DNA from 3 places in the Geminocystis sp. genome. Region 1 is predicted to be linked to each of the others. Evidence: predicted binding sites of a transcription regulator. Region 1 holds the regulator's gene; each other region holds the start of a gene.

Region 1 (5,433 bases):
AACGAATCAAAAGCAGTGCGTAACGGAAAATTTGTTGGTTTAGCTATAGATGAAGATAATCAATCGGATTTAACTTCAAGTCGTATTAAATCTTGGGTGTCACAGATTAAAAATGAGTTTGGTTTATAAAGTTAACATTTTATTTACAAAACTTTACTTAAAATTATTGCTAATTACTAGCAATTAAGATAAATTATTTATAAGTTTATTAATAGTAAATATCAATAAGCTGTGAACAATAAAAGGAAGGTAATATGCAAACTTACGATAACCTGGAAGTAAAATACGATTGGTGGGCAGGAAATGCCAGATTTGCTAATCAAAGTGGTTTATTTATCGCAGCCCATGTCGGACAAGCAGCTCTGACTGCTTTTTGGGCTGGAGCTTTCACCTTATTTGAAATATCCCGTTTTGACATTTCCTTACCCATGGGAGAACAGGGATTAATTCTTTTACCTCACTTAGCTACTTTAGGTTGGGGAGTGGGAGATGGAGGTCAAATTGTTGATACCTATCCTTATTTTGTCATTGGGGCAATTCATCTAATTTCTTCGGCTTTTTTAGGTGCTGGTGCTTTATACCACACTCTGAAAGCTCCAGAGAATTTAAGTAAAGCTCAAGGACAGGCTAAAATGTTTCATTTCACATGGGATGATCCTGCTAAACTAGGCTTAATTCTTGGTCATCATCTGTTATTTTTGGGATCTGGTGCTTTATTATTAGCAGGAAAAGCTATGTATTGGGGAGGGTTATATGATGCTACTACTCAATCTGTGCGTATCATTGAACATCCTACCCTTGATTTTAGCACTATCTACGGTTATCAAACTCACTTTGCGAGTATTAGTAGCTTAGAAGATTTAGTTGGTGGACATATATATGTGGGTATAATGCTCATAGTTGGAGGAGTATGGCATATTCTTGTACCACCTTTAAAATGGGCAAGAAAAGTTCTTATATTTTCTGGGGAGGCAATTTTATCTTATTCTTTAGGAGGAATTGCTTTAGCTGGATTTGTCGCTGCTTATTTCTGTGCTGTCAATACTTTAGCTTATCCAGTAGAATTTTATGGTCCTGCCTTAGAGGTGAAATTGGGAATCACCCCTTATTTTGCAGATACCGTTCAATTACCTTACGGAGAACATACATCTCGTGCTTGGTTAGCTAATGCTCATTTCTTCCTTGCTTTCTTTTTCTTACAAGGACATTTATGGCATTCTTTACGCGCTTTGGGATTTGATTTTCGTCGGGTAGAAAAAGCACTGGATTCTATCCAAGCCTAAAAACCCATGAGAGAAAAAAGGGTTAATATACTGTCATATATTTAATCCTTTCCTCTCTACAGCTTTAAGACTACAAAAGTTGAGGACAAATTTGGGAAAATAGTCCATAACTAAATTATCAATGATTCTCTTGTTCATTTTATGAGGAACTTTCGCAAACTGTCAACAGTGAAAGTGTCCTCTTTTTTTGTGGTGATTGATAAAGTTTATAATCTCAAAATTTCTTTTCCGTCGGCAATAACTACTAAATTAACTTGTAAAGGCCCTGAAGCATTGGTTTCTTTTCCTGCTACTGCTAAAATTTCATCAATGGATTGATTTGTTAATTTTAAATTTTGAACAAAATTAATTAAAGAAATAATCTTACCATCACCGATGATAATTTGACCTAATAGCCCTTCTTGTCTTGCTCTAAATTGCGCTACAGATATTAAAAAATCTAGCTTTTCTTGTAACTCTTTTCCATTCAAATCATTAGAATCCATGGCAATAGATGCAATAGTTTCATTTTTGTCATAAACTTTTTTATTAGGAGAAACATCAGCAAAAATACGCACTTTTTCTTCTCCTTGAACATAATTACCAGCAGAGACAATTCTAATTAAATATTCTCCATTGTCAGATAATTCTGTTTTAATTTGTTGTACTTGTGCTTTTGTTATTTGTACAAATCTTTGATCTGGGAAATTATTTCCATAGCCTAAAATTTGCATAACACCCCGATTAGCTTCGTTTAAAATACCATCAATTAATTCATCTAAATTAGTAGTTTTATCTGTTTTTACGAGGGTTAAATTTAAAATTTGTCCTTTAACTACCGCAATAGGACGTTCTCTTAAATCTTGATAAGTTTGATAATATTGTTCTAAGATTTCTACTTCTTTGCGAAAAAAGCCTAATTCTTTTTCTAAAGATAATAACTCTTGCTCTTTGGTATTTAAAATTTTATCTTTTTCTGAAATACGTTGATCTAATTTAGAAATTTGTTGATCTCTTGATTTAATATCAGACTGTAATTGACTTTGTTTATTTTTTAAATCTACTAAACTTTGCTCTTGTTTTTGTAAAATTCTATCTTGTTTTTGTAAAATATTTTCTTGTTCTTGAATTTGAATTCGCTTATTATTCAAGTCATTATCTCTTTGAACAATGGACTCTTCTAATTTTTTACTTTGATTTTCTAGTTTTTCTTTTTCTGCTAATAACTTAGTTTTTTCTGTAACAATTTTCTTTACTTCTTCATTTATTTTATTTGTTTGAGCGGATAATATTTTAAGTTGGTTTTGAGTCGTTTTTAATTCTTTTCCTGTGATATTTAATAATTTTTTTTCCTGATTTTGTCTATTTTGAGCTATACTTAATTCCTGTTCTACTCTTTTTTTTTCTCTCTCAACTTTTTCCAATTGTGCCGTAATTTCTCTTCTTTTTTTGAGAATTTCATCTAATTCAAAAACCCCTTGACGCAAAGATTCACTAAAACTAAATAAGATAATTAACGTAGAAGCAGAAATTAATATACCAGTACTAATTGTGATCACAATAGCCGTTTGTTTCGGGCGCAATTGAAATAATCTCAATCTCGCTTTACCTACTTTTGTCCCGATGCGATCGCCTAATGCGGCGATTAAACCGCCCAATATTAACATTGCGGCAACTAAAATATAGGCACTTGTCATCAGTTTATAGAGTTATTTACTCCTCAAATAATCAATCTTTAGAACTTTCTTTAGCTTAAGCAAATTGTTGACTAAGAGCAACAGGATTATGAACTGTAATTTTTTTCTTAGTAATAGAAATCAAACAATCTTGTCTTAATTCACCTAACAAACGAGTTACGGTTACTCTGGTTGAACCGATAGCCTCAGCGATGGCTTGATGGGATAGTTTTAAATCAATAGTAATACCATTAGCAGTAGGTACACCAAAATCTCGACAAAGAATAAGCAAAAAACTAACTAAACGGGAAGCCATATCTCGATGTGCTAAAGTTTCAATCATCAATTCTGTTTGTAAAATGCGAGAAGATAAACCCTGTAACATTAAGCGAGATAACTCAGGATTATCTTTAAGAGAACGTTGAAAATGCTCAATAGGAGCGGATAATAATTCTACAGGAGTGAAAGCTACAGCATGATAAAAACGGTCAGATTTTTGTCCCGTAATCAAAGATAAAACCCCAAAAATACTATTTTCTCGTAGTAAAGCAACAGTAATTTCTTCCCCAGCTTCATATACCCGTGACAATTTTACAGCACCTTTAATTAAAAAATATACCCTTTCAGCAGGATCACCGGGGAAAAATATTGTTTTACCTCGCTCAAATCTTTCCACCACAGGAGTATAAATTCCTGCTCCAATTTGACGAAATACAGATGCTAAAGGTTGTTCTTGAGTTGAAATTGATTGCATAAGGGATAGTTACTTAATAATATTTAATGTTTGAGGGTATAAATGACACTTTCTATAAGAGAATAAGTAATTGTAAACTAGATAACTATCTATAACTTAATTAGTTTAGCGAATTATTGTCAGATATTACAGAAAATTAAAGAAAAAATCAAGAATATGTTAGATTTAACCAACAAAAACGCCCTTGTAACGGGTATTGCTAACAATAAATCCATTGCTTGGGGTATCGCTCAACAACTACACAAAGCTGGAGCAAATATTGGAGTTACCTATCTTCCTGATGAAAAAGGTCGATTTGAGAAGAAAGTAGGAGAATTAGTCGAACCTTTAAAACCTAGTCTTTTTCTTCCTTGTAACGTGCAAGATGATGCTCAAATAGATGAAACCTTTGCTCAAATTAAAGAAAAATGGAATCATATTGATATTTTAATACACTGTTTAGCCTTTGCGGGGAAAGATGATTTAACTGGAGATTTTAGTAATACTTCTAGGGATGGTTTTAAAACCGCTCTTGATATTAGTGCTTATTCCCTTACTCGTTTAGTACAAGCAGCTAAACCTCTTTTAAGATCAGGTGGTAGTATTGTTACATTAACCTATCTTGGAGGAGTAAAAGTTATCCCTAATTATAACGTCATGGGAATTGCTAAATCTGCCTTAGAAATGAGTGTACGTTACCTCGCCGCCGAATTAGGTAGTCAAAATGTAAGAGTAAATGCTATATCGGCTGGTCCTATTCGCACTTTAGCATCTTCTGCTGTTGGTGGTATCTTAGATATGATCCACCATGTAGAAGCCGTTGCACCTTTAAAACGTACCGTCACTCAAACAGAAGTAGGTAACGCTGCCGCTTTTCTCTGTAGTGATTTGTCTAGTGGTATTACAGGACAAATTATTTATGTCGATGCTGGTTATGAAATTATGGGCATGACTCAAGGATAATCCAAGTAAAGAAAGGAGAAAGGAGTAAGGAGAAAGGAGAAAGGAGTAAGGAGAAAGGAGTAATGAGTAATGGGTAATGAGTAAGGAGTAAGGAGTAAGGAGTAAGGAGTAAGGAGTAAGGAGTAAGGAGTAAGGAGTAATTAATTCCTAATTCCTAATTCCTAATTCCTAACTTCCTAATTTCTAATTCCTAATTCCTAACTTTTAACTCCTAACTCCCCATTCCAAGTTACAGATGGTTTTTGAGAGAAAAAAGAAGCTAAAATCTCTTGAGAAATTTGACTACTGGTTAAGCCTAAATCGATCATCGATTCATTGGGTGTTGCATGATCTACTAAAATATCAGGAACACCAAAACGTTTTAATTTCACCATAATATCGTTATCTAATAGAGCTTCTGCCACAGCAGAACCAAAACCCCCCATTAATGATCCTTCTTCAAGGGTGACAACTTTACCAATTTTTTCTGCTAAGGGTAAAATTAATTCTTCGTCAAGGGGTTTCACAAAACAAGCATTAATTACAGTGGCCTCAATACCATGTTCTCTTAAAATTTCCGCAGTTTGCATAGCGGTATTAACCATCGTGCCATAACCTAGTAATAAAATATCATCACCGTTGCGCAAAATTTCTCCTTTACCAATTTCGATTTCTTCCCAACCTTCCTCAGCTAAAGGTACACCTAAACCATTCCCACGAGGATAACGCATGGCGATCGCACTATCAGTATAATTAATACCTGTCACCATCATTCGCTGTAATTCCGCTTCATCTTTAGGGGCCATAATTACAAGATTAG
Region 2 (5,433 bases), on a different contig from region 1:
ATTTATTAGGTGATGGTTTAAGAGATGCACTAGATCCAAAAAGTATTAATAAATAAGGAAAAATACAACTATTTTTAACAATAAAAATCACTTTTATTTAAAATAATTTCACCATATTCTGGTATCCAACTTACCCATATTCCTGATGATTTTTCACATAATAATATGGCTTCTTTTTCACTATAACTATTAGGAGAATGGTAAAGTTTTACCCATGAATCACGATTATAAGTAATATGACAAACCCGATTCGAGTTAGTGGCGATGGAGTCTTGAATTTCTGATTCTATAGACATTAATTGCATTGTCATAGTACACCTCATCTATATTTATTAATGTATTTGAAGTTATTTATTTTAAAATATTAAAATTTGATTAACTTCTGTCATCAATTATACAAAATACTCCATTAATTTATGATTAGTCTTATTAAAAATTTATATTTTATTGATAAGCAAAAACAGGCAAAAGCCTGTCTGAAACTATTTAAAACTAACTGAAACTATTTAAAACTTCTTCAGCAGCAGCCAAAGTTTGTTTAATATCATCTTCTGTATGGGCGATGGAAGTAAAACCAGCTTCAAATTGAGAAGGTGCTAAATAAATTCCTCTTTCTAACATTCCTCGGTGAAAACGTCCAAATTTAACGGTATCAGCTTGTTTTGCATCACTATAATTATGAACAGGATTTCCCGTGAAAAACATCCCAAACATACCGCTAATATTACCACCTGTTACCTGATGACCCGCTTTTTTAGCGATGTCTAATAAACCTGTAATTAATTCATGGGTAATTTTTTCTAAATACTCATAAGTACCCGGTTTTTGTAGCAATTCTAAAGTTTTAATCCCTGCCGTCATGGCTAAAGGATTGCCCGATAAAGTTCCAGCTTGGTACATAGGTCCTGATGGTGCAACTAATTCCATAATTTCTTTTTTACCACCATAAGCGCCAACGGGCAAACCACCGCCGATAACTTTGCCTAAAGTGGTTAAATCAGGGGTAACACCAAATTTTGCTTGTACACCACCGTAGGAAATACGGAAACCAGTCATTACTTCATCGAAAACTAACAAAGCGTCATTTTCTTGAGTAATAACTCTTAAACCTTCAAGAAAACCAGCATCAGGAGGAATAAAGCCAGAATTTCCTACCACCGCTTCTAAAATAACCCCAGCAATTTCTCCTTTATGATCAGCGAAGAGCTTTTTAACAGCTTCTAAGTCGTTATAGGGGGCATTTAAGGTGTCGGCGGTAACAGATTTAGGTACACCCGGAGAATCAGGTAAACCGAGGGTTGCAACTCCAGAACCTGCTTGTACTAAGAACATATCACCGTGACCGTGATAACACCCTTCAAATTTAATAATTTTATTTTTACCCGTATAAGCGCGCATTAAGCGTAACACAGATAAACAAGCCTCTGTACCCGAATTGACAAAACGTACCATTTCAATACTAGGCACGGCATCAATAACCATCTCAGCGAGGATATTTTCTAAAACACAAGGAGCTCCAAAACTTGTTCCTTTCTCTAAAACTTCATGTAAAGCACTAATAACTTCAGGGTGAGCGTGTCCACAAATTGCTGGTCCCCAAGAGCCGACATAGTCGATATATTTGTTATCATCCACATCCCAAATATAAGCACCTTTGACTCTATCAAAAACGATGGGTTGTCCACCAACGGATTTAAAAGCTCTCACGGGAGAATTTACGCCCCCTGGCATTAGTTTTTGAGCGGCGGTAAAAATTTGTTCTGATTTTGTAGTTTTAAATGATACTGAATTAACCAAAATTATCTCCTTCTTTTTTATCTCATCAATCTATTTTACTGAGATTTTGCACTGTTCTTGAAAAATCAGGGAGTTTTTGAGTTTTTCAAAGAAATTTCCCTTAATCTTTAGGATAAAATCAAGCACTTTCAAGTAAATAGAAGTTATCAAAGTATGAGTTAGCTCAACATCTGACTTTATAGTGATTTTTCAGATTTTTTGTTTATTATTTTTCATGTAAAAATCTCATAAAATTTATGCAAAAATAGTTGAGATTAAGATATTAAGTATTAAACGTTACAAAATACGAAGAGACAAATTTATAGTCTGTTGATTAGAGAATGGTTTAAGAAAAAAGAAAATTGATAATTTATTCACAAGAATTAATTTTGATTTTCTTAGATGTTTAATTATTTAGTCTATATATTAAATCTATATTGAAAAGGGGTTATAGCGTGACGATTACTACTAATACAAAAGTTAAATTAAATAAAATTGAAAAAGTTAAAGCGGCAAAACATGGGCTAGATGTGAAACAAGAGTTAGAATCTTTTGCGGAGATGGGTTGGGAAGCGATGGAGGAAGATGATTTAATTGTACGTTTAAAGTGGTTAGGAATCTTTTTTCGCCCCGTAACACCCGGTAAATTCATGTTACGGTTGCGTATGCCTAACGGGATTCTCACTAACGAACAAATGTGTACTTTAGCAGAAATTATTGAACGTTACGGGGATGATGGTAGGGCAGATATTACTACTCGTCAGAATATACAATTAAGAGGAGTGCATCTCGAAGACATCCCCGAAATTTTCCAAAAATTAGAAGTGGTGGGTATGACTTCCATTCAATCTGGCATGGATAATGTTCGTAACTTAACAGGTTCTCCTGTAGCTGGAATTGATCCTGATGAATTATTCGATACAAGGGAATTAAACCAGAAGTTACAGGATTTAATCACCAATAAAGGGCAAGGTAGTTATGAGTTTAGCAATTTACCTCGGAAATTAAATATTGCCGTTGACGGTGCGAGGGATAATTCTATCCATGCAGAAATTAATGATATTGCTTTTATTCCCGCTTTTAAAGATGATGAATTTGGCTTTAATGTGTTGATTGGTGGTTATTTATCCGCTCAACGTTGTGCAGAAGCCATACCGATGGATGTATGGGTAAAACCTAACGATGAAGTCATCGAATTATCAGCAGCAATTCTCTCGGTTTATAGTGAAAATGGTTTAGAGGAAGGTTTAAGAGAAAATCGAGGTAAATCTCGTTTAATGTGGTTAGTGGATAAATGGGGAATGAATCGTTTTCGCATCGAAGTGGAGAAAAAATTAGGTAAATCTTTATATTTTGCCGCTCCAAAAGATGAATATACTATGGAAAAACGGGATCATTTAGGGGTACATCCCCAAGTTCAAGAGGGTTATAATTATATCGGCATCCATATCCCCGTAGGACATTTAGACGCTCACGGAATGTATGAAATAGCTCGTCTAGCCGATGTTTATGGTAATGGGGAAATTCGGGCAACGGTAGAGCAAAATTTTATTATTCCTTTTGTGAAGGATGAAAAAGTAGAAGCCTTTTTAGCTGAACCTATTTTACAACAATATCCCGTCAATCCGTCTCCTCTCGTGCGATCGCTAATTTCCTGTACGGGGGCTCGTTATTGCAATTTTGCCCTAGTGGAAACGAAAGAAAGAGGGCTAAAATTAGCTCAAGAATTAGACGCTGAATTAAATATACCTAAAAGAGTGCGTATTCATTGGACAGGTTGCCCTAACTCTTGCGGACAAGCTCAAGCAGGTGATATAGGTTTAATGGGGACAAAAGCGAAAAAAGATGGACAAGTTGTCGAAGGTGTTAATTTATTTACGGGAGGAAAAGTTGGCAAAGACGCTCATTTAGGTAGTGTAACTCAAAAAAGTATTCCTTGTGATGATTTGAAATCAGTGTTAAAAGATTTATTAATCTCTGATTTTGGTGCAACGGTTAAATAATATGTGAACTCGATGCAAGAATCTTTGATATAAGTAAGTGAGTAAAATTAATTGTGCATTTTATTTTTCTCAAACTTCTGATAAGAATGGGTTTGAATCCATCGCTAATATACAATTAATTTTGCCTGAGTACTTAACGAGGTTTTAGGTTTCGCTGAAATCTTGCATCAACTCAAAATATTTAATAAGTAAAAGTCAAAAAATCAATCTTAGTATGATTTAAGTCAATTTCAATCTTTTACCAGTTAATGGAAATAGCTGTAAGATCTAAGTATTCTGTTTTAGGTTAATTTTTCGTGCATTTAGTTCAATTAATGAATTTAATTAATGAAGTGATGATTAACTTTTTATTCTTAATTTTCCTTGCAATTGTCCATAAATTAATAAAGGCGATCGCCCATAGTCCTTTGACAATGGCAAAAAAGCATGGAATGGTATAGAACAATGGTTACAACAACATTGATCAAATTTTTCGTAAATTTATTCTAGTTTTGCATAAATTCAGAAAACGAGACTGATAAATAAATAAGAAACGATAAAAAGATAAACTAATACAATTTGTTCAAGATAATTTGTAACTTAGTCAATAAAAAACGGAAAAACTAAAATGAATACGAATGATCTAAAACCCAATATTTACGGTTTACAGCAAGATGTGTTAAATCTTCTGGGTAATGTTAGTAAATTAATGGGGGATGTAAAAGAGACTTTAAGCGGTGACAATTCGGGAGAAAAATACGGAGACTATCAACAGGATATAGATAACGCCGTTGTTAATGTCAAAGAATTAGAGTTAAGAATGGCTGTAGTTGCCCCGATGAAAGCAGGTAAATCAACGATTATTAACGCCATTGTCGGTGATGATTTATTGCCCAGTCGTAACGCTGCCATGACAACTATTCCCACTGAAATCATTTTAAAAAAGGAATTAACTCAACCGATTTTAATTCTTAGTGAGCATATTAGAAAAGTTTTTAAAGGTTGCTATATTGCTTTAAAAGAAAAAATCCAAAAATTAAAAATTGAAAAAACACTAGAAGAAAAAACAGGGCAATATCCCCATTTACGTGAATTAATTGAGGAAATTTATAATTTAACAGAAAACGAATTACCTAATTTTTTAGACAGTGAAAAAATAGAAGGTAAAGAAAATATTGGTAAGGCTTTGACTAGCTTAAATGACATTATTCGTCTTGTCAGTATTTTAGATCCTAATTTCGATCCTATTCAAAAATTACGAGAAGTTCCTCGCATTGAAACGGGTTTTTGTCAAATATCAGAAAATGGAAATCAATCTGAGCAATTCGGTAATTTAGTTATTATTGATACTCCCGGACCGAATGAAGCAGGAGAGAATTTGAAATTAAGCTATGTGGTAGAAAATCAGTTAGAAAAAAGTTCAGTTGTTCTTATTGTTTTGGATTTTACCCAGTTGAATAATAAAGCGGCGGAGGATGTTAAAAGACAAGTCAAGCCGATAATAGATTTAAGAGGAAAAGAAAATTTATATGTATTAGTGAATAAAGTTGATCAACGTCGTGATGGTGATATGACTCCTAATATTGTAAAACAATTTGTTTTTAATGATTTAAAGTTAAGCGAGTCGGAAAATACTGATAAAGTTTTTGAAATATCTGCCCGAAAAGCATTTTGT
Region 3 (5,433 bases), on a different contig from region 1:
GGTATTGATGATAATAGGCCAAATTGCGGTAATAAAAATAACGAAAATAGCAGAAGGATCAGATTGTCTCAAAGCCGCTAAAGATATAGGCAACCACGCTAAAGGAGGAATAGTTCTTAATACTTGAAAAATGGGATCTAAAGCAGAATAAACAAGACGATTTGCACCGATTAAAATACCTAATGCAATACCCACTACTGTAGCCAAAGAAAAGCCGATAGCTACCCGTTTTAAACTAGCTAAAAGTTGCCAAAATAAACCAACATCTGTACCGCCATTATTAAAAAATGGATCAATAATATAAGGATCCCATGTTTCTTTTATTACCGTAGTTGGTGCGGGTAAATTAGGCGTTTCTCCTGAACATAATATTTGCCAAATTGCTAATAAAATAAATAAGGCAACTAATGGAGCAACTATTTTTCTGCTGTTTTGAGAATAGAGAATAGAATTTAAAATATTAGCCCCTTTTGATGGTTTTTGAGTTTTTGAAATCATAATATTTATTTTATATTTATAGATAAATAACTAAAAGAAAATGTACTTAATTGAAAAGGAGAATAATTACCAATTACTAATTAATAATTACTCATTCCTCATTTTTTTACGCTTTTTTGATTTTTAATCCATCTAAATAGGCTTTAGGATTTTCAGGATCAAATTTTGTACCATCAAAGAAAGTTTCTACTCCACGAGAAGAATTTGCAGGAATTTGTGCGTCTGCTACTTTTAATTCTTTAGCGGCTTCTTTCCACAAGTCTTCACGGTTAACTTGCTCTACTAACGCTTTTGTGTCAGTATCGGCTGGAATATAACCCCAACGGATATTTTCAGTTAAAAACCATAAATCATGACTTTTGAAAGGATAAGAAGCGTTATCTCTCCAAAATTTCATAGCTTGAGGGAAATTTTCTTCTACCCTACCGTTACCAAAATCAATAGTACCTTTAGAACGTCCGATAATATCTTCAAAAGGTACTTTAAACCATTTATCTTGAGAAACAATTTGACACATTTCTTCAACATTTTCTGGTTGATCACACCATTGTTGTGCTTCTAATACTGCCATTAATAAAGCTTTAGCGGCTTTAGGATTAGCATCAACCCAATCTTTGCGCAAACTGAAGGCTTTTTCTGGATGATCTTTCCATAATTCACCTGTAACCAAAGCAGTAAAACCAATTTTTTGGTTAACTAACTGAGCATTCCAAGGTTCACCTACACAAAAAGCCTCCATATTACTAACTTTCATATTTGCCACCATTTGGGGAGGAGGTACGGGAACTACTGAAACATCTGTATCAGGGTTAATACCCCCAGCCGCTAACCAATAACGCATCCATAAATCATGAGTACCACCGGGAAAAGTCATGGCACAACTTAACTGTTTCCCATCGGCTTTCGCTTTGGCAAAAGTATCTTTCATAGCTGAACTATCAAGCCCTACTTTTAGATCTTTATACTTATCAGCTACGGAAATTCCTTGACCATTAGTATTTAATCGTGCCAAAATATACATTGGTACTGGTTGTTTTGTTTTGGTGATAGTACCTAATGTCATCTGATAAGGCATGGGTGTAAGAATGTGTGCTCCATCAATACCACCGCCCCCTGAACCTAATTCAATATTATCTCTAGTTACTGGCCAAGATGCTTGTTTAAGTACTTCTACTCCTGTCATGCCATATTTATCAAAAAAGCCTTTTTCTTTAGCAATAATTAGCGGTGCAGAGTCAGTTAAAGCGATAAAACCAAGTTTGGCGGTAGTTACTTCTGGTCCATCTCCAGTGGCTGGTGTGGTATTCGTGGTAGAAGGGGGAGTAGTTTCTGTGGTGGGTTGTTGATTACCTCCACTGGTGCAACCATGAAGGATAGCACTACCTACAGCAGTAATTCCGGCCGTGTAAATAAACTTGCGTCTGGATACTTGAGACATATTTTAATGGTTTTTTTGATTTATCTGAATATTTGTTAAGTTTGATGTACATATTTAAAACCTTTGCTATGAGGAAATTTGTATGTTTAGTCACAAAATTTTTATTATTTGCAGAAAATAAATTTACTATATTCATAATTTGCATTTTAAAAGGACTTTTTGAAAATAAGTTTTAATTTATAGATAATTTTCAATGGTATTTAAAATAACTTTAGCTTACATAACTAACCCAAATTAATACTAATATGGTTATACCAAAAGTGAAGATTTGAAACCCTAAAAGCAGATGATCAAGTCGAGTAATTCGTGAATAATTTTCTGAATTTTCTTCTCTAATCCATTCTGCAGTTACGATGGCTTCTATGATAGAGATAAAGATTAGAACATAAGTAATAACATAAATCTTATCAAGGAGAACGAGATAACCAACTTCAGGTAAAGAAGCTGAATAGCTTTGTTGAAGAAAAACAGCCGTTAATAAAGCTGTTACGGGTAAAGTAATTCGAGAGTCTATATTTTCAGGATTTAACAGTAAAGATCCCCAGCCCGTAGCAACAACAATGACAAGAGGTAATAAAAGTTTCCAAAGAAAAAAGCTGACGGGTCGAGATATATTTAACGAGTATTGCAAAATAGAATGTTGAGTGGTATCGGTTAAGCGTATATCGCCAAAATTAGTATTATATTGACGAACTAAACTTAATAATTCAAAATTCTGAATTTTCCATCCCGGAAGGTTTAGACTATCAGAGTATCCAGATTGTTCTTGATCAGCAACATAAACTAATTGATCTATCGTATAGACTGAGTTTTCTAATAATATGTTTAAATGTTCTCGATCTAAGGGATAATTTTGAAAAGAGAATGGTTGAGTAAATCTACCTTCTAATCTTAATACTTGATAAAAACTACCATCGGGTAATGTTTGTATTTCTTCATAAACAGGTGTTAATACTGTTCCCCAATCTTCAACTCCGTTAGCAAATTCTACATTTTCGATGGGATTAATTTTTCCTTTCCATTTAAACCAAACATAAAAATCACCATAGTAAGTATTACTAGAGGCATTGAGATCATATACATTCATGACATAAATTCCCGTTTTTACTTGTTGCGCTTGAGGTGGAATTTCTTTTAAAACCGTTAGTTTTTGATAATTATTTGTAGATTTAGGAATACCTAATTGGATAAGGATAATAAGTAAAGCAACACTGACTAAATAAATTATAAACTTGAAAGTACGGGAATTTATTTTCATTATTTTCTATTGAAAATATTTATATTTCTCGCTAATTAAATTTAAAATTCAGTATAAATTAAGATAGGATCGCTTTTATTGATTTATGATTATTTCTTCTGAATTTTATTCATTCTTTCTCCCATGGCTTCTACTGCTACTCCATCCCCAATATCTTTTTCGCTTTTTCCATTCATTTTGATAATGCGATCGCAACCTACTCAACTACTTAAATAATCTCTAAAACTGCCTAAATCTGATATTGAAAGCATCGAACTGAGGTAATATAAGGTTAAAAGAATTTTATCTTCAGGTTTTAGACATTTTTTCTTCCACCACTATCTTTAATTAATAATTTTTTATCCGCAGAAATTGCTTTTTTTTATTAGGGTTAATTTTTATGTTATTTTCCATTAGTTGTTTAAACTGTGGGTAGGCAATACCAATTATTCTTTTTGTTTCTTTTGGGTTATTATTGATATATTCTAAAAGTTGATTCATCAAGTTATCTCTATAAATACTTATTCTAAGTTTATTTTTATTTTGGAGATGTCTAATGATGACAGTGTCTAATAGTATTTCATCTTTTCAAGAATCATCCATAAAAGCAGTGTATCAATTATCTAACTCTTATCTCGATCTCGATCTCATTAATGAAAATTTAGCCACCGCAAACTCAGAAGAAATAATAACATGGGCTAGTCAAGAATTTGATCAACATTTAATCATGAGTACCAGTTTTGGTATTCAAGCAGCAGTGATGTTACACCTCGTTACTCAAATTGTCCCTGATATTCCTATCATTTGGGTGGATACAGGTTATTTACCAAAAGAAACTTATATTTTTGCTCAACAATTAACTGATAGACTTAATCTCAATTTAAAAGTATATCAATCTGAACTTTCTCCTGCTCGAATGGAGGCTATTTACGGAAAATTATGGCAACAAAAAGATTTAGATTCCCTGAATTTATATGATCGTATCAGAAAAGTAGAACCCATGCAAAAGGCATTAAAAGATTTAGAAGCCAAAGCATGGTTAGCAGGATTAAGACAAAATCAGACGGTATTTCGTCAAAAATTAGATTATGTTAATCAACAGGGTGAGCAATATAAAATTTTACCTATATTAACTTGGACTTCTAAAGATATTTATCAATATTTAACAAAATATAACTTACCCTATCATCCTTATTTTGATCAAGGTTATGTTTCTGTAGGTGATTGGCATTCAAGTCGTCCCCTCACTGCTGATGATGATAATGAAAGAGACACCCGTTTTCATGGAGTTAAACAAGAATGTGGTTTACATTTACCCATAAGTAACGAAGAAGCACAAAGTTTAGATTCTAGTCAACTATAAATGTCTATGGAATTTAAGAATAATTTATATAAATTGTCAAAAAAAATATCGTAATATTAAACCTAACACCCAATACAAGAACAAAAATCTACTCTCATCACTGATACTTTTTCAGGAGAGTTTTAAGCATGGTTATTTTAAACAGTCAAAGTTAAATCTTTGCAAAGATTCGTTAAGTTTTCTATCAAAATAATTGATCCCTTCATAATATCTGCTTTAATAAAATTAGATTTAGATAAATAATTTTAGAAAAAAAAGCTGTCAAAAAAATCAAGTAGATCTTAATTAAATCTTAACAAGATTAGTAGCAGTTAAGACCTGTAATTACTAATTTTATTAAGCTATTACCTAAGTATTTTTATTTTTTCTTAATATTTATTATCCTGAAGAAATGAATCTTAAATAAAGATTAAGTTAATTATAAACTTACCGAAAATATGATATTAAGTCAATTATTTTTAGACTCTTTTAGATTATATGATTAAGGAGATTAATTATTATGGTAAATACCGCTCCAGAAAAAATTAACGCTACAACCAAACAAGAAAAATTCATCTTGTGGTTTGAAGAAGTCGGTATCGAAGACGTGCCGATGGTAGGAGGTAAAAATGCCTCTTTAGGAGAAATGATCCAACAATTGACCGCTAAAGGTGTTAATGTACCTACAGGATTCGCTACCACTGCTTACGCTTATCGTTACTTTGTTAAAAAAGCAGGTTTAGAAGTTCAATTACGCAAGATTTTTGCTCATTTAGATGTAGAAGATTTACCTAATTTACAAGCCGTTGGGCGACAAGCTAGGGCATTGGTATTAAATACCCCTTTCCCAAAAGAGTTAGATTTGGCTATTTCTGAGGCTTATTTCAAACTTTGTCAACGCTATGGTAATAATCCTAA

The links. The regulator NtcA, encoded in region 1, controls nitrogen genes in cyanobacteria. The targets are predictions, from matches to a motif close to TTTGTANCNNNNGNTACAAA.
Region 2: the regulator NtcA is predicted to act here: its motif matches at 2,061-2,080, upstream of ACEW8E_RS06940 (ferredoxin--nitrite reductase).
Region 3: the regulator NtcA is predicted to act here: its motif matches at 2,014-2,033, upstream of ACEW8E_RS04515 (CmpA/NrtA family ABC transporter substrate-binding protein).

Annotation. Positions count from the first base shown of each region.
Region 1 is NZ_JBGSUU010000029.1:3,996-9,428, reverse strand. Features, by position in the region: gene fldA (flavodoxin FldA) at 1-129, shown strand, start outside; gene ACEW8E_RS02225 (chlorophyll a/b binding light-harvesting protein) at 255-1,283, shown strand; gene ACEW8E_RS02220 (DUF3084 domain-containing protein) at 1,490-2,959, opposite strand; gene ntcA (global nitrogen regulator NtcA) at 3,015-3,692, opposite strand; gene fabI (enoyl-ACP reductase FabI) at 3,849-4,634, shown strand; gene dxs (1-deoxy-D-xylulose-5-phosphate synthase) at 4,832-5,433, opposite strand, start outside.
Region 2 is NZ_JBGSUU010000065.1:16,025-21,457, forward strand. Features, by position in the region: gene ACEW8E_RS06925 (ABC transporter permease) at 1-56, shown strand, start outside; gene ACEW8E_RS06930 (hypothetical protein) at 75-311, opposite strand; gene hemL (glutamate-1-semialdehyde 2,1-aminomutase) at 493-1,797, opposite strand; gene ACEW8E_RS06940 (ferredoxin--nitrite reductase) at 2,232-3,779, shown strand; gene ACEW8E_RS06945 (hypothetical protein) at 4,094-4,219, shown strand; gene ACEW8E_RS06950 (dynamin family protein) at 4,387-5,433, shown strand, end outside.
Region 3 is NZ_JBGSUU010000045.1:20,425-25,857, forward strand. Features, by position in the region: gene ntrB (nitrate ABC transporter permease) at 1-498, opposite strand, end outside; gene ACEW8E_RS04515 (CmpA/NrtA family ABC transporter substrate-binding protein) at 605-1,936, opposite strand; gene ACEW8E_RS04520 (hypothetical protein) at 2,148-3,194, opposite strand; gene ACEW8E_RS04525 (hypothetical protein) at 3,522-3,674, opposite strand; gene cysH (phosphoadenosine phosphosulfate reductase) at 3,730-4,536, shown strand; gene ppsA (phosphoenolpyruvate synthase) at 5,036-5,433, shown strand, end outside.